One region of the Gulosibacter sp. ACHW.36C genome, then DNA from elsewhere that is predicted to be linked to it. Evidence: predicted binding sites of a transcription regulator. Region 1 holds the regulator's gene; each other region holds the start of a gene.
The links. The regulator HrcA, encoded in region 1, represses chaperone genes, less so after heat shock. The targets are predictions, from matches to a motif close to TTNGCACTCGNNNNNNNCGAGTGCNAA.
Positions count from the first base shown of each region.

Region 1 (7,241 bases):
CGCCCGCGAGGACGTGCGCGTGTACGTGGAATACCGTCTGGCCGGCGTTCGCGCCGGTGTTGAACACGAGGCGGAAATCGCCGTCGCCGTGTTCGCCCGCGAGGCGCTTCGCCGTCGCGACGACGTGCGCGAGCAGCTCCGGGTCGCCGGCGGCGAGTTCGGTGACGTCGCGGTACTGCGGGTCCTTCGGCACAACCAGCAAGTGCACCGGCGCCTTCGGGTTGATGTCGGTGAATGCGATAACGCGATCGTCTTCAGCAACGATCTCGGCGGGAATCTCGCGATTGATGATCCGGGTGAAAATGCTCTCGGCCATGCGGGTGAGTCTAGTCGCCTACCAGCGCCCGAGCTTGGTGAACAGCGCGGCGAGGGCGGCCGGGCCCGCGGTCGACGTACGCAGCACATTGGCGCCGAGCCGGCGGCGTTCGGCGCCCGCCTCGGTGAGCAGCGCGAACTCGCGTTCGTCGATGCCGCCTTCGGGACCCACCACGAGGGCGAGGTCGCGCGCATCCGGCTCGAGCTCGCTTAGGGGCGCCTCGGCGATGGGGTCGAGTAGCACGAGGCGAATCGTGCCCGCGAGGTGCGCGAGCTGCTTGGTCGTGACGGGCACCTCGACGAGCGGCACGCGTGCGCGTACCGCCTGCTTGCTCGCCTCGCGGGCGATCGTCTGCCAGCGCTCGCGTTGCTTCGCGACCTTGTCGCCGCGCCACGTCGAGACCGAACGCTGCGCCTGCCAGGGAATCACGCCGTCGATGCCGAGTTCGACGGATGCCTGCAGCGCCATCTCGTCGCGGCCGCCCTTGGCGAGGGCTTGCACGAGCAGGATGCGCGGGCTCGGCTCGGCTGCCACGGTCGCGTCGGCAAGTGCCCGCGCGGTGAACTCTGCGTTGCCGACTTCGCTCGCCTCGGCGGTGACGCTGCCGCCCTCGCCGTCGAGGAGCGCAAGTTGCTCCCCGACCCGCAGTCGCGCCACGCTCACTGCGTGCCGAGCCTCGGGGCCGGTCACGGTGATGAGGTCACCCGCGCGCACGGCTACGAGGTCAGCCGCGAAGTAGGCGTGCGCCACTAGCGGCCGAACTTTCCGCGCAGCTTCGAGAACAGCCCGGGCTGGTCCTTGATCAGGCCTGGCGTAAGCGGGTGCTTGTCACGCTCGGCGAACTGCTTGAGCAGATCCTTCTGCTTGTGGTCGAGCTTCGTCGGCGTGCGCACCTGCAGCGTCACGTCGAGATCACCGCGAATGGGGCTGCGCAGGCGGGTCACGCCACGGCCGCGCACGGTGAGCACGTCGCCCGACTGCGCGCCCGCCGGGATCTCCAGCTCGATGTCGCCGTCAACGCCCGGCAGCGTCGTCGTGGTGCCGAACACGGCGTCGACCATCGAAACCTCGATGGTGGCCAGCAAGTTGTCGCCGTCGCGGGTGAAGGTCTCGTCCTCGCGCACGCGAATCTCGAGATAGATGTCGCCGTAGGCACCGCCGGCGGCGCCGGCCTCGCCCTGGCCCGGCAGGTGCAGGCGCAGGCCGGTGTCGACACCTGCGGGAATGTCGACCGGCAGGGTCACCTGCGAACGCACGCGGCCCTGGCCGTGGCAGGTGTCGCAGGGGTGTTCGATGACGGTGCCGTAACCCTGGCACACGCCGCAGGGGCTGGAGGTGACGACCGGGCCGAGCACGGAGCGCACCTGGCGAGTGACCTCGCCCGCGCCGCCACAGGTCGAGCAGGTCGTCGGGCTCGTGCCCGGCGCGCAGCAGCTGCCCTCACAGGTCTCGCAGCGCACGGCGGTCGCGATCTCGATGTCGCGATGCGTGCCGAAGATCACCTCGGCGAGGTCGAGGTCGACGCGCACCAGCGCATCCTGCCCCCGCTGCGCGCGTGAACGCGGGCCGCGGCGCGAACCCTGGCCCCCGAAGAACGCGTCGAAGATGTCGCCAAATCCGAAGCCGCCACCGGCGCCACCGGCATCGCCGAGGTCGTACTGCTGCCGCCGTTGCGGGTCAGAGAGCGTGTCGTAGGCAGCGGTAACGTCTTTGAACTTCTCGGCCGCCTCGGGCGATGGGTTGACGTCGGGGTGCAACTGACGGGCCAGCTTGCGGTACGCCTTCTTGATCTCTTCGGGGCTTGCCTCGCGGCTCACACCGAGTGTCTCGTAGTGGTCTGCCAAGACCTCTGCCTCCTGAGTGGATGAAATGAAGTGGTTCGAGCCGAAATCAGCTCGGAGTGTCGAAGCTGCGCGAGAGGTATCGCGCGACCGCGCGAACGGCGGCGATGTTGCGCTGATAGTCCATGCGCGTCGGACCGAGGATACCGACTCGGGCGTCGCCGTCGGGGGTATAGCCGGTGGCGAGGATGCTCGTCTCCTCAAGCGCCGAGTTGAGGTTCTCGTGGCCGATCGACACCGCGACGCCTCGTTCGTCGAGATCGAGCTCGCCGACGAGCCGCAGCAAGACTACCTGCTCTTCGATCGCCTCGAGCACGGGGAAGATCGACGAAAAATCGTGCTCAGTCAGCGCGAGATTCGCCGCGCCGGCGATGATCAGCTTGTCGTCGCGGTTGGCAAACACCTGCTGCACGAGCGACTGCAGCACGCGGTCGGCGACGCCGCCAAGGTCGTCACCGTCGTGCAGTTCGCGCAGCTCGGCCGCGGCGTCCTCGAGCCGCTTGCCGACGAGGCGTTCGTTTACGAGGTCGCGCAGCGCGAGGAATTCCTCGTCGCCGGTGTCGCGCTCGAGGTCGACGATGCGCTGTTCGACGCGGCCGGTGTCGGTGATGAGCACCACGAGCACGCGGCGCACCGAGAGCGACACGAGTTCGATGCGGTGGATGTGTGCGTCGAGCAGCGAGGGCAGGTGGCCGATCGCGACGGTGCCGGTGAGCTGCGCGAGCGTGCGCACCGAACGCGTGAGCAATTCCTCGGGTTCGAGCGAGCCCTCCATGAACTGCTCGATCGCCCGGCGCTGCGCCGTGGTGAGGGGGCGCACATCGGCGAGGCGATCGACGAACACGCGGTACCCCTTGTCGGTGGGCACGCGGCCCGACGAGGTGTGGGGTGCGGCGATGAGATCGGCCTCTTCGAGGGCGGCCATGTCGTTGCGAATCGTCGCAGCAGACACGCCAAACTGATAGCGCTCCACCAACCGTTTCGACCCGACGGGCTCGTGCGTGGCGACGTAGTCGCCGATGATGGCGCGCAACACCTCAAGACTGCGTTCGCTCACCATAGCGACCAGTTTACTTCGGCTTAGGCGAGCGCTCGGGCAACCACGTCGGCGAGCAGCCGACCGCGAACGGTAAGTTGCAGGGTTCCGCGGATCGCCGCAGCACCGTCGACGAGGCCATCGGCGATGAGTTCCGCGACCCCGCGCCGATCGCGCAGCTCGGCGAGCGGCAGCCCCTCGACGAGGCGGGAGCGCAGCAGTACGCGCTCGGCGTAGCGCTGCTCGTCGTCAAGCACCTCCCGAGCGGCGGCGGGCGAATCGCCCTGCGCGAGCCGCTGCGCGTAGGCAGCGGGGTGCTTCACGTTCCAGAACCTCGTGCCGTTGATGTGGCTATGCGCCCCCGGGCCAAAGCCCCACCAGTCGGTGTCGTGCCAGTACGCGAGATTGTGGCGCGAGGGATGCTCGCCGTCGAGCGACCAGTTCGAGATCTCGTACCAGCGGTACCCGGCCTTGGCGAAGGCCGCGTCGGCGTACTCGTACATCTCGGCCTGCAGGTCGTCGTCGACCTCGGCGACCTCGCCGCGGCGAATCTGGCGCGCGAGCGCGGTGCCCGGTTCGACGATGAGGGCGTACGCCGAGATATGTGTCGGCGCGAGCGCGAGCGCGGCGTCTACCGAGCGACGCCAATCGTCGAGCGACTCCCCCGGCGTGCCGTAGATGAGGTCGACGGAGGCGTCGAGGCCGACCGCCTTCGCGGCAGCGACCACGTCGGGCACGCGGAGCGGGTCGTGGGTGCGGTCGAGCGTGCGAAGCACGTGCGGCACCGCCGACTGCATGCCGAAGCTCACGCGAGTAAAGCCGCCCTCGACGAGCTCACGGAGGTATTGCTCATCGACCGAGTCGGGGTTCGCCTCAGTCGTGATCTCGGCGTCGTCGACGATGCCAAACGTGTCGCGCAGCGTCGCGAGCGTGCGTACGAGGTCGGCCGCCGGCAACAGCGTGGGCGTCCCGCCGCCGAAGAACACCGTGCTGAGCGGCTCCCGATGCCCGGCGTCGTCGAGCACACCCCGGGCCAGCGCGACTTCCTGGGCTACCGCATCCGCGTAGCTCGACTGGCTCACGCCGCGCAGCTCGGTCGCGGTGTAGGTGTTGAAGTCGCAGTAGCCGCAGCGCACCCGGCAGAACGGGATGTGCACATACGCCCCGAACTGCCTGCCAGTGAGCCCCTGGGCGGCAGCCTCGGGCAGCGCGCCGTTCTGAGGAACCGGGTCGCCGTCGGGCAGCGCGCTAGGGGGCAACGCGACCGTTTGCCTGGAACACCTCGGCGGTCACGGGCATGTGCTGCGACCAGAGGTCTTCCATCTTCTCGGCGCACATCTCGATCTCGCGCTGTGGGAACGACGGGAAGGTCGAGCCCTCGGCCTTGCGGCGCAGCGAGAGGAAGTTCATGAGCGAGCGGGCGTTCATCGTCACGTACATCGACGAGTAGATGTTGAGCGGCAGCACCGTGCGCGCGACCTCGCGGGCGACGCCGGCGTCGAGCATCCGTTGGTAGCTCGCGTACGCCGCCTCGGACTGCGTGCGCACCTCGGTCTGCACGAGGTCGACCTGCTCAGCGCTGCCGGGGAAGAACTCGTACTTGCCGGGGCGGCCCTCCTGGCGGAGGTTGCGCTCGGCCGCGGGCACGTAGAAGACTGGGCGGAGCTCGCGGTAGCGGCCCGACTCCTCGTTATAGCTCGCCATGCGGTGACGCTGGAACTCGCGGAAGACGAAGAGCGGCGCCTGCACGTAGAACGTGAGCGAGTTGTGCTCGAACGGGGTGCCATGGCGATCGCGCATAAGGTAGTTGATGAGACCGCGGTCGCGCTTCGCGAGTTCGGCGGTGTCACCGGTTGCCGAGTCGAGGCTCTGTTCACCCACGGTCGAGACGCGGGCTGCGAACAGCACATCACGGTCGGTGGCCTGGGCCCGGACGAGTTCGACGGTTACGTCGCTACGGAATTCGATCTCACCACTCACACGCTCAATCCTAACTGTCGCGCGCCCTCGGAAAGTTCGGCCGGCGCGCTCGGAGACGAGTTAGGCAGCGCGCTCGAGCTCGATCGCGCGCCGAAGCGCCTGACGAGCGCGCGGCGTGTCGCCCGAAGCCCGATACGCGAGGCCGAGCAGCACCCAGTTGCGCCAATCACCGGGGTTCGCCTCGACCCGGTCTTTCCACGACTCGAACTCGGCGTCGGCCGCGGCGCGGTCGGGTCGCCCACTTTTCTGTCGGGGCAGGTTGTCCTCGGGCAGTTCGCCGGCCTCGGCCATCCGGTCGATGAGGCGGTTCGATTGCAGCACGAAGCGCAAGTCGCGCATGACGAACAGCACGCCGACGATCGGAAACACGATGAGCGCGAAGCCCATGACGATGCCGATGACCTCGCCGCTCGTGACGAGGCCCCAAACAATGCCGGCGATGGCGAACAGGTAGATCGCCATGAGCGCGAGCAGCACGTAGACGCCGATCTGCGCCCCGCTGAACCGCCGCATCCGCTAGCCCCCCAGCCCGAGCAGGGCGTCGAGGCCGACGGTCAGGCCACGCTGCGTTGACGCCTGCTGCAGCGCCAGGGTGATGCCGTGCACGTATGCGCGGTTGCTCAGCGTCTCGTGGCGGATGTTCACGAGTTCTCCCTCACCACCGAAGATGACCTGCTGGTCGGCTACGACGCCGCGCAGGCGCAGGGCGTGGATGGGGATGCCCGCGACGATCTCGCCTCGCGCGCGCTGATCGGTATTCGGCGACGAGACCTCGCTGCCCCTGGCATGCGCAATCGCCTCGGCGGTGCGCACCGCGGTGCCCGACGGCGAGTCGACCTTGCGGTCGTGGTGCGCCTCGAGGATCTCGATCGAGTCGTAGAACTTGCCCGCGATCGACGCGAGGTGCGTCGAGAGCACCGAGCCGACCGAGAAGTTCGGCACGACGAGCACGCCGCGCTCGGCGGGAATCGTCGACTCGAGCTCAGCGAGGCGGTCTTGGCCCCAGCCGCTCGTGCCGACGATGACGTTGAGCCCGTGCTCGAGCGCGAAGCGCGTGGCTCGCTCCGAGACGTCGAAATGCGTCACGTCGATGAGCACGTCGGCGCCGAGCATCTCATCGAGCGCCGACGACGAGTCGAGGGCGGCGTGCACCTCGAAGCCGTCGAGGTCGTCGACGAGGCCGCGAATGAGCGTGCCCATGCGGCCGGTGGCCCCGCTAATGGCGACGGAAACTGTCATGTGTGAGGTACTCCTGGGGTTGCTAGATGGCCGGAGTCCACGTCATGCCGGTGCGCATTTCGCGCGGCAGGTGTGCCGTGGAGCCAAAGAGGGTGAGTTCGCTTGGCCGCGTCGAGCGCAGGCGCAGCACCGTGAGGGCGGTGTTACCGCTGCCGAGGGTGAGCCAGCGCCACTCGGGCATGCCGAGCGCGTGCGCGACCAGGTAGCCGATGACGAAGTTATGGGTGACGAGGAGGGTGTGCACGTCTTCCCGCGGTCGGGTCAGGAACGTTGAGACGGCGTCTTGCATCTGCGCCTGGCCCGCCTCGATGTCCTCCTCGTCGACGCCTGAGAAAAACGCGTCGTAGCTGTCCGGGGCGTCCTTCGACGACGACGGGATGCAGTCGAAGAGCAGATTGGTCTGCTCGACCGGAGGGCCTTGTACGTAGTTGCCGAGGATGCTCGCGGTCTCGAGCGCGCGATCGAGTGGCGAGGTGAACGCCTGGTCGAAGGGCACGTCGGCGAGTCGCTTGCCGAGCGCGTGCGCCTGCTGGCGGCCACGTTCCGAGAGCGGGCCGTCGGTGATGCCGAACTCGGCGTCGCGAACCTCTCCGTGCCGCACGAGGTAGAGAAAGTGGCTCATGCGAGGGCCTCCAGCTCGGCCCGTGCCTCGTCGGTCACGGGCCCGATGGTTTCGATGGTCATTTCGCCCTGCAACATGCCCGCGACCTCCTGCACCTGCTCGCGCGTGACCTCGCCGAGTCGGGTGACGGAGGCATCGAGATCGAGGAATTCTCCGAGCGCCAGTTCGGCGCGGGCGAGGCGGTTCATGCGCGAGTGCATCGACTCG
Region 1 covers NZ_CP097160.1:1,264,325-1,271,565, reverse strand. The annotation lists gene M3M28_RS05820 (histidine triad nucleotide-binding protein) at 1-316, opposite strand, end outside; gene M3M28_RS05815 (16S rRNA (uracil(1498)-N(3))-methyltransferase) at 335-1,066, opposite strand; gene dnaJ (molecular chaperone DnaJ) at 1,066-2,160, opposite strand; gene hrcA (heat-inducible transcriptional repressor HrcA) at 2,207-3,217, opposite strand; gene hemW (radical SAM family heme chaperone HemW) at 3,238-4,452, opposite strand; gene thyX (FAD-dependent thymidylate synthase) at 4,442-5,173, opposite strand; gene M3M28_RS05790 (tetratricopeptide repeat protein) at 5,234-5,686, opposite strand; gene dapB (4-hydroxy-tetrahydrodipicolinate reductase) at 5,690-6,412, opposite strand; gene M3M28_RS05780 (histidine phosphatase family protein) at 6,435-7,034, opposite strand; gene M3M28_RS05775 (M16 family metallopeptidase) at 7,031-7,241, opposite strand, start outside.

Region 2 (7,241 bases), 470 kb from region 1:
CGAGTCGCCCGCCGTCGCGGGAGCAGCTAGCGCTACGGACTAGAAGTCCATGCCACCCGTGGGGTCACCGGCAGGAGCGGCGCCAGCCGGCTGCGGCTTGTCGGCGACAACGGCCTCGGTGGTGAGGAACAGGCCGGCGATCGATGCGGCGTTCTGCAGCGCCGAGCGGGTCACCTTGACCGGGTCGAGGATGCCCTCGGCGATCATGTCGACGTACTCGCCGGTCGCAGCGTTGAGGCCGTGACCGGTCTCGAGGCCGCGGACCTTCTCTGCCACCACGCCCGGCTCGAGGCCAGCGTTGAGGGCGATCTGCTTGAGCGCGGCGTCGAGGCTCGACTTCACGATCGCAGCACCGGTTGCCTCGTCGGCCGACAGCTCGAGGCCGTCGATCGCGGCGCCCGACTGGGTGAGCGCAACGCCACCACCGGCGACGATGCCCTCCTCGACGGCAGCCTTCGCGTTGCGGACGGCGTCCTCAATGCGGTGCTTGCGCTCCTTGAGCTCAACCTCGGTGGCCGCGCCCGACTTGATGACGGCAACGCCGCCGGCGAGCTTGGCGAGGCGCTCCTGGAGCTTCTCGCGGTCGTAGTCGGAGTCGGTGTTCTGGATCTCCTGCTTGATCTGCGCGACGCGACCCTCGATCTGCGCGGCCTCGCCGGCGCCCTCGACGATCGTGGTCTCGTCCTTCGAGATGATGACTTTGCGTGCGCGGCCGAGCATGTCGAGGTTCGTGTTCTCGAGCTTGAGGCCGACCTCTTCCGAGATGACCTGGCCGCCGGTGAGGATCGCGATGTCCTGCAGCATGGCCTTGCGGCGGTCGCCGAAGCCGGGAGCCTTGACGGCGACCGACTTGAAGATGCCACGGATCTTGTTGAGCACGAGGGTGGCAAGGGCTTCGCCCTCGACGTCCTCGGCGATGATGAGCAGCTGCTTGCCAGCCTGCATCACCTTGTCAACGACGGGAAGGAGGTCCTTCACGTTCGAGATCTTGCTGTTGACGATGAGGATGTAGGGGTCCTCGAACACCGCTTCCTGGCGGTCGGTGTCGGTGACGAAGTACTGCGACAGGTAGCCCTTGTCGAAGCGCATACCCTCGGTGAGCTCAAGGGTGGTCTCGAAGGTGTTCGACTCTTCGACGGTCACGACGCCCTCGCGGCCGACCTTGTCGATCGCCTCGGCGATGAGCTGACCGATGTGCGGGTCAGCGGCCGAGATCGACGCGGTTGCGGCGATGTGGCCCTTGCTCGAGACCTCGACGGCCGAGTCGAGCAGGTGCTTCGTGACGGCCTCAACGGCCTTGTCGATGCCGCGCTTGACCGAGATGGGGTCGGCGCCGGCAGCAACGTTGCGCAGGCCTTCCTTCACGAGGGCCTGAGCGAGCACGGTCGCGGTGGTCGTACCGTCACCGGCGACGTCATCAGTCTTCTTCGCGACCTCCTTGACGAGCTCCGCACCGATCTTCTCGTACGGGTCCTCAAGCTCGATTTCCTTTGCGATCGAGACTCCATCGTTCGTGATGGTGGGGGCGCCCCACTTCTTCTCGAGCACAACGTTGCGGCCGCGCGGGCCGAGGGTCACCTTGACGGTGTCAGCGAGCGTGTTCAGGCCACGCTCGAGACCGCGACGAGCCTCTTCATCAAAGGCGATCATCTTCGACATAAATGTGTCGTCCTTTCAGGACCTGAGTGGTCTTCGGATTAGCACTCAGTGTCGTGGAGTGCCAAGACCAATGTTGGCACTCTCACCCTGAGAGTGCAAGGAGAGTCCGCCTACAGCGAGCGCACGTGCTCGGCCTGCGGCCCCTTCTCGCCCTGCGTCACCTCAAACTCGACCGCCTGGTTCTCCTGCAGCGTGCGGAAACCAGTCATATCGATCGAGCGGTAGTGCACGAATACTTCCTGCGCGGGGGTGGTGTCACCGTCGACGGTGATAAAACCGAAGCCCTTTTCCGCGTCGAACCACTTCACGATGCCTGTAGCCATAGCGGCACCCTAGGCAAGGCTCGCAACAGGCACGTGAAATTCGAGTGACGAGATGGGCAACGTTGCCGCTAGAGCAGCGCGTCACCCGCATCCGAGCCAAGGATCACGACGAGCGTGCCCTCGGCGGCGATGTTCGGGTCGACCGAGATCTCGCCGAAGCCGAGCGTCTCCTGCGCACCGAGGGCCGCGCCGCGCTGGTCTTCGCTCGCGACGACAATGCTCGTGGTCTGGTAGTCGAAGCTGTCGGCGTCGGCGACCGTGCCGACGGTCCAACCGCCGCTCGTCATGGCCTCCGAGCCCGCGGTCGCGAGGCCGGGCGTGCCAATGCCGTTGAGCACCGTGACGCTGAGCGAAGCATCCACCGTCGCGCTTGGGCCGGTCTCGGTCGGCGTGGGGGTCGGCCCAGCGCTGCTCGACTCGGTCGGTGACGTCGTCTCTTCCTGCCCGCCCATGTCGGCGGTGAACTGCACCTGGTTGTCGATCGCCCACATCACGCCGACGCCGATGCCGACGAGCAGCACGAACGCGACGATCGCCACAATCCACGACATGAACTTCGACGCCCAGGTTCGCGGCGCGCGGTGCGCCCCGCGGCGCTTGAGCGTGCGGGGGAAGTCGTCGAAGCGATCCTTGGGGTACTTCACGTGTGCTGAATCTTCCTGCAGGGGTGGGGCTAGTTGCGGCCGTCGACCGTACCGAAGCGGTGCGCTCGACGTGCCTCGCGCATCCGCCGAAGCCGGTGCACAAGCATCGGATACGCGACGAGCGCCGAGGGCGACTCAATGAGCGTACCGAGAATCTGATAATACCGAGCAGCGGAATAGCCGAACTGGGCGCGAATCGCATCCTCTTTCGCGCGTCCGTGGCGAGGATGCTCCGCTTCGAATTCGAGCAAGGCTCGGTCTTCGTCGTGGAGCGGCGGCGGGCTCGAGTGGCGCAGGGCGCCTGCGGCTTCGGGCATATTCGCCTCCTCAGCGGTGTTGAACTCATTACGGAATGCTCGTCCCGAGCCTACGCGCGCTCGGGCAGATTGCCCTCGCGGCGCGCGTACACTTGCCTATCCAGGAGGTCCCATGTCGTACGAAGTTGAACGCACTGATGCGCAGTGGCGCGAGGTGCTCAACCCCCAGGAATTCCAGGTGCTGCGACAGGCCGGCACCGAGCGGGCATTTACCGGCGCGCTGCTCAACGAAGAACGCCCGGGGACCTACACGTGTCGCGCCTGCGGCAACGAGCTCTTTAACGCGACGACGAAGTTCGACGCGGGGTGCGGCTGGCCCAGCTTCTGGGAGCCGCTGCGTGAGGGCGCCGTGGAGTACCTCGAAGACAACACGCTCGGCATGCGCCGCGTCGAGGTTCGCTGCGCGAAGTGCGGTTCGCACCTCGGGCACGTGTTCCCCGACGGCTACGGCACCCCGACCGGCGACCGGTTCTGCATGAACTCGGTCAGCCTGGAGTTCGTGCCCGCTACTGCTTAACTAGGGCGAGTTCGAACTCGAGCGTGATCTTGTCGCTGACCAGCACCCCGCCCGAATCGAGCGGGGTGTTCCAGCGAACATCCCACTCGCGGCGGTCAATGCGTCGCGAGCCTTCGAGGCCAGCACGCGTTGCGCCCATCGGGTCGTGCTCAACACCCATCAGCTCGAGCGGGATCGACGTTTGACGGGTAATCCCCCGAATGGTCAGGTCTCCGGTCACGATGAATTGGTTGTCACCAATCTCGTCAATCGAGCTCGAAACGAACGTGATCTGCGGGAACTCGCCGACGTTGAGAAAGTCGGGGCTGCGCAGGTGGTCGTCGCGCTCCGGCTGGCGAGTGTCAATGCTCGCGGCCTCGATCGTGACCTGCACGTTCGACTCGGCCAGGTTCTCAGCGTTGATGTTGGCCTGACCCTGCACGTTGTTGAACGCACCGCGAACGCGCGACACCATGGCGTGGCGCGTCGAGAACCCCACGCGCGAGTGCGCGTTGTCAATCTGCCAAGTTCCGGCAAGCTGCGGATCAATTGCCATGTGCTGGCTCCTTTTGTCGTGCAGTGGTAGCGACTCACCTTACCCCTGCAAAACACTGGAGCCGCCTATCGGGTTCGAACCGATGACCTTCTGTTTACAAGACAGATGCTCTACCAGCTGAGCTAAGGCGGCAACAGCATCCCATACTACGGGGTGATGGGATGCTGCGGTGACAGGCTAGACGGCCGTGTAACCGCCGTCGATGAGGTAGTAGCCGCCGGTGACGAACGAGGCGTCCTCGCTGAGCAAGAAGCGCACCACCTTGGCGACCTCCTCGGGCTCGCCGAGGCGACCCAGCGGGTGCTTCGCGGCGAGCGCGTTGTACATCTCGTCGGGCATCTGCTTGAGCAGGGGCGTGTTGATGTAGGCCGGGCCGACCGAGTTGATGCGCAGGCCCTGGGCGCCGTACTCGGCGGCGGCGTTCTTCGTGAGGCCGACGACCCCGTGCTTTGCCGCTGTGTACGCGCCATTGCCGAGCGCCGCGACGGTGCCGTGAATCGAGGCCATGTTGACGATCGCGCTCTCGGCAGCACCGGCTTCGAGCATGGCGGGAATCTGGTAGCGCATGCCGTAGAGCACGCCGTTGAGGTTAATGTCGATGACGCGGTCCCAGTCGTCAAGGTCGACCTGCCCGGCGGGGGCGTTCGCGCCGCCGATGCCGGCGTTGTTCACGGCGTAGTTGAGCTTGCCGTAGGTCTCGATCGCGAACGCGACCGACTTCTCGCTGTCTTCCTTCACCGCCGTGTTCGCGACGAAGGCGACCGCGGTTCCGCCGGCGCCGGCGATCTCGTCGACGACGCGGTTGGCGCCATCCTCGTTAATGTCCGACACGACGACCTTGACGCCCTGTGCGGCGAGTTCCTTCGCGATGGCTTCACCGATGCCCGAACCGGCTCCAGTGACCAGTGCGACGCGACCTGCAAATGACATGAATATGACCCCTTCTGTTCTCGATGGGAGGTCTCCTCATGGTCGCACCGCGCACTGAACGACACCCGACTACGATGGCTCGGTATGGCCGCAGTTACCTTCGCGAGTGTCTCGCGCCGCTTCCCCGGCGCCACCCGAAACGCCGTTGACGATCTCAGCATCGAGATTGCCGACGGCGAGTTCTTGGTACTGGTGGGCCCCTCGGGCTGCGGTAAGACCACGACGCTCCGGATGCTCGCGGGCCTCGACCCGGTCGATGACGGCCGCATCCTCATCGGCGACGATGAGGTGACGAACGTCGCGCCGAAGGATCGCGATATCGCGATGGTGTTCCAGAATTACGCGCTCTACCCCCACCTCACGGTCGAGCAGAATATGGGCTTCGGCCTCAAGACGCGCGGCGTCTCGAAGGCCGAGCGCAACGAGAAGGTACGCGAGGCGGCGAAGCTGCTCGACCTCGAGCCGCTGCTGCACCGCCGGCCCTCGGAACTCTCGGGCGGCCAGCGCCAGCGCGTGGCCATGGGTCGCGCCATCGTGCGCGAGCCCCAGGTCTTCCTCATGGACGAACCGCTGTCGAACCTCGACGCGAAGCTGCGCGTACAGACGCGCGCGCAGATCGCCTCGCTGCAGCGCCGGCTCGGCACCACGACGGTCTACGTGACGCACGATCAGACCGAGGCGATGACCATGGGCACGCGCATCGCGGTACTCAATGAGGGCAAGCTGCAGCAGCTCGGCACGCCGCAGGAGCTCTACGACCGCCCCGTGAACGAGTTCGTCGCGAGCTTCATCGGCACGCCGGCGATGAACCTCTGGACCGAGAACGGCGAACGCGTCGGTGTCCGTGCCGAAGACCTCCGCCTCACAAACGAGGGCGGCATTCCGGCGCGCGTCACCCTCGTCGAAGAGCTCGGCTCCGACGGCTACCTGTTCTGCTCCGGCGAGATCGCGGGCGACGAGGTCCAGCTCGTCGCGCGCGTCGACGGCCGCGATCACCCGCAGATCGGTGACGAGGTGCGCCTCGAGGCGAACCGGCAGCGACTGCACCGGTTCCGCCTCGACGACGGCACTCGCCTGAACTAGAGCAGGGCTTCCTTCGCCTCGGCGGCCGCCGCACGCAGCTTCGAAATCTCGTAGCAGGTGACGGATGCGGCGATGCCCGCATTGAGCGACTCGGTCGCGGCATCGATCGGAATCGACACGATCGCGTCGCACTGCTCGGCGACGAGACGCGACAGGCCCTTGCCCTCCGAGCCGACAACGACGAGCAGCGGCGAGGTCGCGAGGTCGAGTCCGGGCAGTTCGACGTCGCCGTCGCCGTCGAGGCCGACGACGAAGACGCCCTGCTGCTTGAGCGACTTGATCGTGTTCGTGAGGTTGCTCGCGAGCGCGACGGGCAGGCGCGCGGCGGCACCCGCCGAGGTGCGCCACGCGGTCGCCGTCATACCCGCGGCGCGGCGCTGCGGGACGATGACGCCGTGGCCGCCGAACGCGGCCACCGAGCGGATGATCGCGCCGAGATTGCGGGGGTCGGTGATGCCGTCGAGCGCCACGAGCAGCGGCACGTCACCGCGCGAGATCACTCGTTCGGCCAGCTCGACCGGGTCGGAGTACTCGTACGGCGGAACCTTGACTGCGACGCCCTGGTGCACGGCGTCGAACGGCACCATGCGGTCGAGCTCCTGGCGGGTCACCTCGAGCATCGGGATCTGGCGCTTCGCCGCGAGCTGGATGATCTCCTTGATGCGGTCATCCACCTCGATGTTCTGCGCGACGTACACCGTCGTGGCGGGAATCTCAGCACGCAGCGCCTCGACCGCGGCGTTGCGCCCGGTCACCAGCTCAGTGTCGTTCTGCGCGCTCGACGACGCGCGGCGCTGCCGCTGCTGCGGGCGCGCCTGACGGTTCTTCGCCTCGGCAGCCTGCTTGCGCCGGCGGTCCTTTGCCCAGTGACGGTCTTCCGCCCGCGGGGTCGGGCCCTTGCCTTCGAGTGCCTTGCGGCCGAGGCCGCCGGTGCCCTTCGAGGGGCCTTTCTTCTGTGACTTGGTCATTCGTTCACGCTCCAGTGTGGTCCCTGCGGGCTGTCTTCAATCGTGATGCCGGCCGCGGCGAGGCCGTCGCGGATCCGGTCGGCAGCGGCCCAGTCCTTCGCCGCGCGCGCCGCGGTGCGCTGTTCGAGCAGTTCGCCGACGAGCTTGTCGAGCACGGGTTCGAGCGAGGCCGACTGGCTGTCTTCGGCCCATTCCTCGGCGAGCGGGTCGAGGCCGAGGATGCCGAGCATCCCGCGCACCGCCGCAACGGAGTCCCGCACGCGCT
Region 2 covers NZ_CP097160.1:795,197-802,437, reverse strand. The annotation lists gene groL (chaperonin GroEL) at 40-1,659, opposite strand; gene M3M28_RS03600 (cold-shock protein) at 1,770-1,982, opposite strand; gene M3M28_RS03595 (LytR C-terminal domain-containing protein) at 2,051-2,626, opposite strand; gene M3M28_RS03590 (DUF3263 domain-containing protein) at 2,656-2,943, opposite strand; gene msrB (peptide-methionine (R)-S-oxide reductase MsrB) at 3,056-3,460, shown strand; gene M3M28_RS03580 (YceI family protein) at 3,450-3,995, opposite strand; tRNA gene M3M28_RS03575 (tRNA-Thr) at 4,052-4,127, opposite strand; gene M3M28_RS03570 (SDR family NAD(P)-dependent oxidoreductase) at 4,173-4,925, opposite strand; gene M3M28_RS03565 (ABC transporter ATP-binding protein) at 5,010-6,008, shown strand; gene rlmB (23S rRNA (guanosine(2251)-2'-O)-methyltransferase RlmB) at 6,005-6,976, opposite strand; gene cysS (cysteine--tRNA ligase) at 6,973-7,241, opposite strand, start outside.
Region 2: a site for HrcA is predicted at 1,698-1,724, ahead of groL (chaperonin GroEL). Genes of this name have one in related genera too.

Region 3 (7,241 bases), 820 kb from region 1:
CCTCGCGCTGGCTCGAGACCGCCACCGTGGGCGACGAGCTGGTGCTGCTCGGCCCGGATGCGCGCTTCGACGGCGAGCCCGGCGGCGTCGACTTCGTGCCGCCGGCACGCACCGAGCAGTTCCTGCTCATTGGTGACGAGACGGCGGCGCCCGCGATCGCGGTCATGCTCGAGCAGTTGCCGGCGGATGTTCGGGGCGTGGCCGTCGTCGAGGTCGAGTCGGCCGCCGACGCGGCGTATTTCCCCGCACATCCGGGCTTCGAGGTGCGCGCCGTCGCACGGGCGGGTGCCGAGCATGGTTCGGCGCTCATCCCCGCAGTCGAGCGGGCCGCAGCCGAACTCGCGCCCGAAGGCACGCCGCAGACCGTCACCGAGATCAACCTCGACACCGATCTGCTCTGGGAGGTGCCCCGCACCGCGAAGGGCGGTGCCGCACTCGAGCAGACCTCGCTCTACACCTGGCTCGCGGGTGAGTCGAACGCCGTCAAGACGCTGCGCCGGCACCTCGTCGGCGAGCGTGGCATCGACAAGCGCACCGTCGCCTTCATGGGCTACTGGCGCCTCGGCCGCGCCGAAAACTAGCCGCTCTCAACGATGCATTGGTGTTGCGGTTGGCCCCATTTCCTCGCTGGAATCGCGTGAAAATGGGGCCAAACGCAACACCTATGGCTGAGGTGGCGGATGCGCGGGGCCGGCCGCGAGCGCGGCGCCGGCCTCGCGCACGCGCCTACTTCTTGTAGTTCGGGGCCTCCACGACCATCTGCACGTCGTGGGGGTGGCTTTCCTTGAGGCCCGCCGCCGTGATGCGCACGAAGCGACCGCGCGACTGCAGGTCGGGAATCGTGCGGGCGCCGACGTAGAACATCGACTGGTGCAGGCCGCCGGTGAGCTGGAACACGTTCTGGCGCACGGTGCCGCGGTACTGCACCTTGCCCTCGATGCCCTCGGCGATGAGCTCGTCGTCGCTCGGCACGTCGGCCTGGAAGTAGCGGTCGCGCGAGTACGAGGTCTTCTTGCCGCGGGTCTGCATCGCGCCGAGCGAGCCCATGCCGCGGTACGACTTGTATTGCTTGCCGTTGACGAAGATGAGGTCTCCGGGCGCCTCGTCGGTGCCCGCGAGCAGCGAGCCGAGCATGACGGCGTTCGCGCCGGCGACGAGCGCCTTCGCGATGTCGCCCGAGTACTGCAGGCCGCCGTCAGCGATGACCGGTACGCCGGTGCCGCGGGTCGCCTTCGAGGCCTCGTAGATCGCGGTGACCTGCGGCACGCCCACACCGGCAACGATGCGGGTCGTGCAGATCGAGCCGGGGCCCACGCCGACCTTGACCGCATCCGCGCCCGCCTCGACGAGCGCCGCGGCGCCCTCGCGGGTCGCGACGTTGCCGCCGATGATGTCGACGTCCTTGAACGCCGGGTCGGCCTTGAGCTTGCGGATCATGTCGATCTCGCCGCGCGAGTGGCCGTTCGCGGTGTCGACGACGATGACGTCGACCCCGGCGTCGCGCAGCGAGCCCGCACGCTCCCAGGCGTCGCCGAAGAAGCCGATGGCCGCGCCGACGCGCAGCCGGTTGCTCGCATCCTTCGTCGCGAGCGGGTACTTGTCGCGCTTGTCGAAGTCCTTCACCGTCACGAGGCCGCGCAGAATGCCCCCCTCGTCGACGAGGGGCAGCTTCTCGATGCGGTGCTGGCCGAGCAGGCGGAACGCGTCGTCGCCGCTGATGCCGACGGGGCCGGTCACGAGGCCCTCCGAGGTCATCACCTCGTGCACCTTGGTGGTCGCCTTCTCGCTGTCGGCGACGAAGCGCATATCGCGGTTCGAGATAATGCCGACGAGCTTGCCGGCCTCGTCGACGACGGGCAGGCCCGAGATGCGGAACTGGCCGCAGATCTCGTCGACGTCGGCGACGGTCGCGCCGGCCGAGGTCGTGATGGGGTTGGTGATCATGCCCGACTCCGACCGCTTCACGCGGTCGACCATGACGGACTGGTCCTGAATCGAGGCATTGCGGTGGATGATGCCGAGGCCACCCTGGCGGGCCATCGCAATCGCGAGTCGCGACTCGGTCACCGTGTCCATCGCCGCCGAAACGAGCGGCACCTTGATCGAGATGTTGCGCGTGAGCTGCGTGGTCGTGTCCACCTCAGACGGAATCACATCGGTTTCTTCCGGAAGCAGCAACACATCGTCATAGGTGAGTCCGGTAAAGCCGAAGGGATCGTGCTCAGTCATTTTGCTCCTGCAAACGCGGTTGTGTTCGCCCGCCGAGGACGCGGGCGCGTATCTCCATGGTACGACCCAACGCCGGGGCGGCGCGGGGCATTCCCCACCCACCGTCAGGGCCAGAGCGGATGCTCAGACGACGTTGATCTCGCCGGTCGGATCAGGCTCGACCCGGGTGCGACGCCGCCGGCGCCCGACGTCGATGACGAGGTCGATCGTGAAGAAGACGAGGCCGAGCCAGACGAGGCCGAAGCCGAGCCAGCGCTCGGGCGGCATCGGTTCGTGCAGCAGCACGACGCCGAAGATGAACTGCATGGTCGGCGCGACGTATTGCACGATGCCGACCTCGACGAGGCTGAGCCGCGCGGTGGCGGCGGCGAAGAGCAGCAGCGGCACGCTCGTCATCACGCCGGCGAGCAGCAGCATCGTGGTGTGCCCGCCCGAAACTCGACCCATCGTCAGGCCGCTGGTCACCTCGATGAAGATGAGGATGCCGATGCCGAGCGGCGCGAGCCAGAGCGTCTCCATGGTGAGCCCGGCGATCGGGTCGACGCTGCGGCCGACCTGCTTCTTGAGCAGACCGTAAATCGCGAACGAACACGCGATCGCGAGCGAGAGCCACGGCGGCTCGCCGTAGGCGACGACCATGACGATGAACGACGCCGTCGCGAAGGCGACCGCGACCCACTGCAGCGGCCGCAGCCGCTCGCGCAGAAACACCATGCCGAGCAGCATCGAGATGAGCGGGTTGAGGTAGTACCCGAGCGAGCCCTCGAGCGATCGCCCCACCTCGACCGTGAGCACGTAGAGCGTCCAGTTCGCGAACACGGCGAGGCTCGCGAGGCCGAGGAACAGCATCGAGCGCCAGTTCTTGATGATGCGCGTGAATGCGCCCCAGCGCCGCGCGATGAGCAGCACGGCGAAGCAGAAGAGCACCGACAGCACGATGCGCCACGCGATGATCTCGAAGGTGCTCGTCGGCTTCACCGTCTGCAGGTAGAGCGGCAGCAGGCCCCACACCGCGAATGACGAGATGCCGAGAATCAGGCCGGTCGTCTGCGTCGACCCCGATCGCTCCGGTGCGGATGCGGGGCTGGTTGCAGAGTTGGTCACCTCGGCAGCTTACGCCGAAGCAACAACAAAGGCGGGCCCCCGGTATTCCGGGAGCCCGCCTGGTCGTTACGCGAGTAGCCTAGGCGATCTTCGCGAGCACGTCGCGAGCCGAAAGGATGAGGTAGTCCTCACCGGCGTACTTCACCTCGGTGCCACCGTACTTCGAGTAGATGACCTTGTCGCCAACGGCGACATCCACGGGGATGCGCTTGCCGTCTTCGTCGAAGCGGCCGGGGCCGACGGCGACAACCTCGCCCTCCTGCGGCTTCTCCTTGGCGGTGTCAGGAATCACGAGACCCGACGCGGTGGTCTGCTCGGCCTGGACCTGCTGGATGACAATGCGATCTTCGAGCGGCTGAATGTTCACCGACACGGCAATCCTCTTTCTCTTGACGAGCTGTGCAAGTTTGAAGTTAGCACTCTCACCCTGAGGGTGCTAACTCGAGTGTATTGGGTGCTCCCTGATGGTGCCACCCAGCCGCCCGAGCGTACGCCCAGAGCGAAGGGCATCGCCGGCAAGTACGGTAGGCAGGGTGAATCGCGACGACCTGGAAGTGCTGCTCACCCCCGAGGCCCTGCGCTTGCTCGATGAGTACGCCGAGCTCGACACGGTGAGCGATGCCGTCGGCGCGGTCATGACCCTGCGCAAGGCGGGCGTCGACGCGCACACGAGCGCCGTCGTACTCACGCAGCTGCAGCTGCGGCGCCGGGCCCGCACGAAGTTCGGCAAGTTCGCCGCGAACATGCTCTTTACGGATGCGGGGCTCGCGCAGGCGACCCGGCTGCAGGTCGCGGCGCGGCACGCCGATCGCTTTCGCCGGGCCGAGGTGCGCACGCTCGCCGACCTCGGCTGCGGCATCGGCGCCGACTCGCTCGCGTTCGCGTCACTCGGCTTCGACCTGCTCGCGGTCGACGCCGACGAGCTAACGGCGGCCATCGCGAGCTTCAACCTCGCACCGTTCTCGAACGCGCGCGTCGAGCACTCGACGGCCGAGGCCACGAACCTCGACGGCGCCGAGGGCGTGTTCCTCGACCCTGCGCGCCGCACCGAGTCGCGCGGCGGCACTCGCCGGCTCGCCGACCCCGATGACTGGCGCCCGTCGCTCGGCTTCGCCTTCGACGTCGCTGCGAACGGCCGGGCGGCGGGTGTGAAGCTCGGCCCGGCGCTGCCGCACGAGTTGCTCCCGCCGAGCACCACATCCCGGCCCGTCGAGACGCAGTGGCTCTCGGTCGACGGCGAGCTCGTCGAGTGCGCCGTCTGGCTCGGCGCCACGGCGCGGGCCGGCGTGTGCCGCAGCGCGCTCGTGCTGCGCGACGGCGCGCACGAGCTCACCTCGGCCGACGCGGCGAGCGACGATGCGCCCGTCGGCGAGCTCGGCGAGTTTCTCTATGAGCCCGATCCGGCGCTCATCCGCGGCCGCTTCATCGGCGAGCTCGCGCGCATCCTCGGTGGGCACATGATCTCGCCCGAGATCGCCTGGGTGACGGCGCCGGAGCTGCACGAGACGCCGTTCGCGCAGGTTTTCCGCGTGCGCGAGGTGTTGCCGTTGCACGCGAGCTCGCTCAAGAAGCGGCTGCGTGGGCTCGGCATCGGCCGGCTCGAGATCAAGAAGCGCGGCGTCGACCTCGACCCCGCGAAGTTCCGCAAGGAGCTGCAGCCGCGCGGCGACAACGCCGCGACACTCATCTGCACCCGCGTCGACGAGCGCCGCGTCGCGATCCTCGCTGACCGCGCCTAGGCGTTCTTCCCAGTGACGTTGTGAACGGGTTGGCGTGAGGTGCCGCGTCCGTCTCGGCATCACCGCCAGCCCACGCTGCTTCGCGCCCGTGACCCAACTGTCCCACTATCCGATCAGGAGGGATATATACCCCTTGACGCACTCTGTGGGACACCCGGGTCAGCTCAGCCCTCCACCTGATGCGATTGGGACGCGAGCTCCGGCGGGGCCGTCGCTGAGCGGCGCTCTGGTGACTGCCGCGTGAGCAGTCGCGTTGTCAGCGATGCAGTGCGAGTGGAGGTGGCGCTGTCAGCGACGCCGCACGAATGGCAGTGGCGCGCTCAGCGACAACTGGCGCGATGGTGATTGCGCCAGTTGTCGCTGAGCGCGCCACTATGTGCGGGAGACGACTGCGGCCGCGGGGATAGTCCGGAGAAGTGGAGGAAGTCGTCTCCGGCACCAGACGATCACGGAGTGGCAGGCAAGTACTCCTCTAGGCTGCCCGGGCCTGGCCGCGGGCTGACTACAGCGCGACGACGATCGCGGTCGCAATCGCGATCGCAATGGCAATCGCGCTGCCCGCAATGCCGATGCCGGCGAGTGCCTTGCCGTTCGGCTCGCGGCTCATCGCCACGACCGAGACGACAAGCCCGATAACGCCGAGCGCGCCCGCGATGATCCAGAGGATGCCGGGGAAGCAGAGCAGAATCAGCGCGACGAGCGCGAGCGCGAGCCCGACGTACGAGAAGGTCGGCCGCGCCGCGGTGACTGCGGGTGCACCGAACTGCGTCGGCGCAAACTCCTGCTCGCGCGGCTGCCCGTAGCCCGGCTGCTGCACCGGCGGGGCGCCGTAGCCCCCCGGCTGCTGCTGCGCCTGCTGGCCCGGAGCCTGCTGGCCCGGCTGCTGGGGCAACGGCTGACCGGCGAGCGGCGGTTGGCCGTCCGCGTAGTCGCCGTACTCGCGGTGCTCGGGGTGCTGCACCCGGTCGGTGTAGTCGTCGTTCGTGAGCCCGTCGACGTCGAGGGTGTCACTGTCGTCGGCCTCACCGTCGTCGCCCGCGTCGCGCGGGTGAATCGGGCCCCGGCCGAAGTCGGAGCGGTCGTCGGTGACGCCAAAGGTGCCGCCCGAGGCCGGCACAATCTGTTCATCTTCGCCGTGCGGTCGCTGCGTGTTCGCGCCCTCGCTGTCGGTCATCGACATGCTCCCTTCGCCATCGGCATCATCCTAAATTGTCAGGCTCGAAGATTCCGTGAGTTGTGCCTGGGTCATTGGCAGCGTGGAGTCGGCGGCGAAATCGGCGGGCGACGGGGCGTGCCCCGCGGCCACGAGCTGCGCGCCGAGCACGGCGATCATGGCGCCGTTGTCGGTGCACAGCGACAGGGGCGGGATGTGCAGCTGCACGCCCGCCTCGGCGCTCCGCTCGGCCGTGAGCTCGCGCACGCGCGCATTCGCGGCGACGCCGCCGCCGAGCAGCAGCCGCGGGATGCCGAGGTCGCGGCACGCCGCGAGCGCCTTCGTCACCAGCACGTCGGCGACAGCCTCGCGGAACGACGCCGCGATGTCGGCGACGGGCACCGGTTCCCCCGCATCCTCAAAACGCTCGACCTCGCGCGCGACGGCGGTCTTCAGCCCCGAGAACGAGAAGTCGTAGCGGTGCCGCTCGAGATCGGATGCGCGCGACAGGCCGCGGGGGAAGCGGAACGCCTTCGGGTTGCCCTCGGCCGCGACGCGGTCGATCTGCGGGCCGCCGGGGTACGGTAGGCCGAGCACGCGGGCGACCTTGTCGAAGGCCTCGCCGGCGGCGTCGTCGATCGTCTCGCCGAGCAGCTCGGAGTCGCCGGTGAGCGAGTCGACGCGGATCAGCGAGGTGTGGCCGCCCGAGACGAGCAGCGCAATGGTCGGGAACTCGACGGGGTCGCCGCCCTCGCGCAGCAGGTCGGCCGCGACGTGGCCGACGAGGTGGTTCACGCCGTAGAGCGGCTTGCCGGTGGCAACCGCGAGGGCCTTCGCCGCGCCGACGCCGACCATGAGCGCGCCGGCGAGGCCGGGCCCCGCGGTCACGGCGATCGCGTCGATGTCGTCGAGGGTGACGCCGGCCTCATCGAGGGCCTGCTGCAGCACGGGCACCATCGAGTCGGCGTGGGCGCGGGCCGCAACCTCGGGCACGACACCGCCGAACTTCGCGTGCT
Region 3 covers NZ_CP097160.1:2,083,880-2,091,120, forward strand. The annotation lists gene M3M28_RS09575 (siderophore-interacting protein) at 1-581, shown strand, start outside; gene guaB (IMP dehydrogenase) at 727-2,229, opposite strand; gene rarD (EamA family transporter RarD) at 2,353-3,333, opposite strand; gene groES (co-chaperone GroES) at 3,413-3,706, opposite strand; gene M3M28_RS09595 (class I SAM-dependent methyltransferase) at 3,867-5,072, shown strand; gene M3M28_RS09600 (hypothetical protein) at 5,575-6,246, opposite strand; gene tsaD (tRNA (adenosine(37)-N6)-threonylcarbamoyltransferase complex transferase subunit TsaD) at 6,277-7,241, opposite strand, start outside.
Region 3: a site for HrcA is predicted at 3,747-3,773, ahead of groES (co-chaperone GroES). Genes of this name have one in related genera too.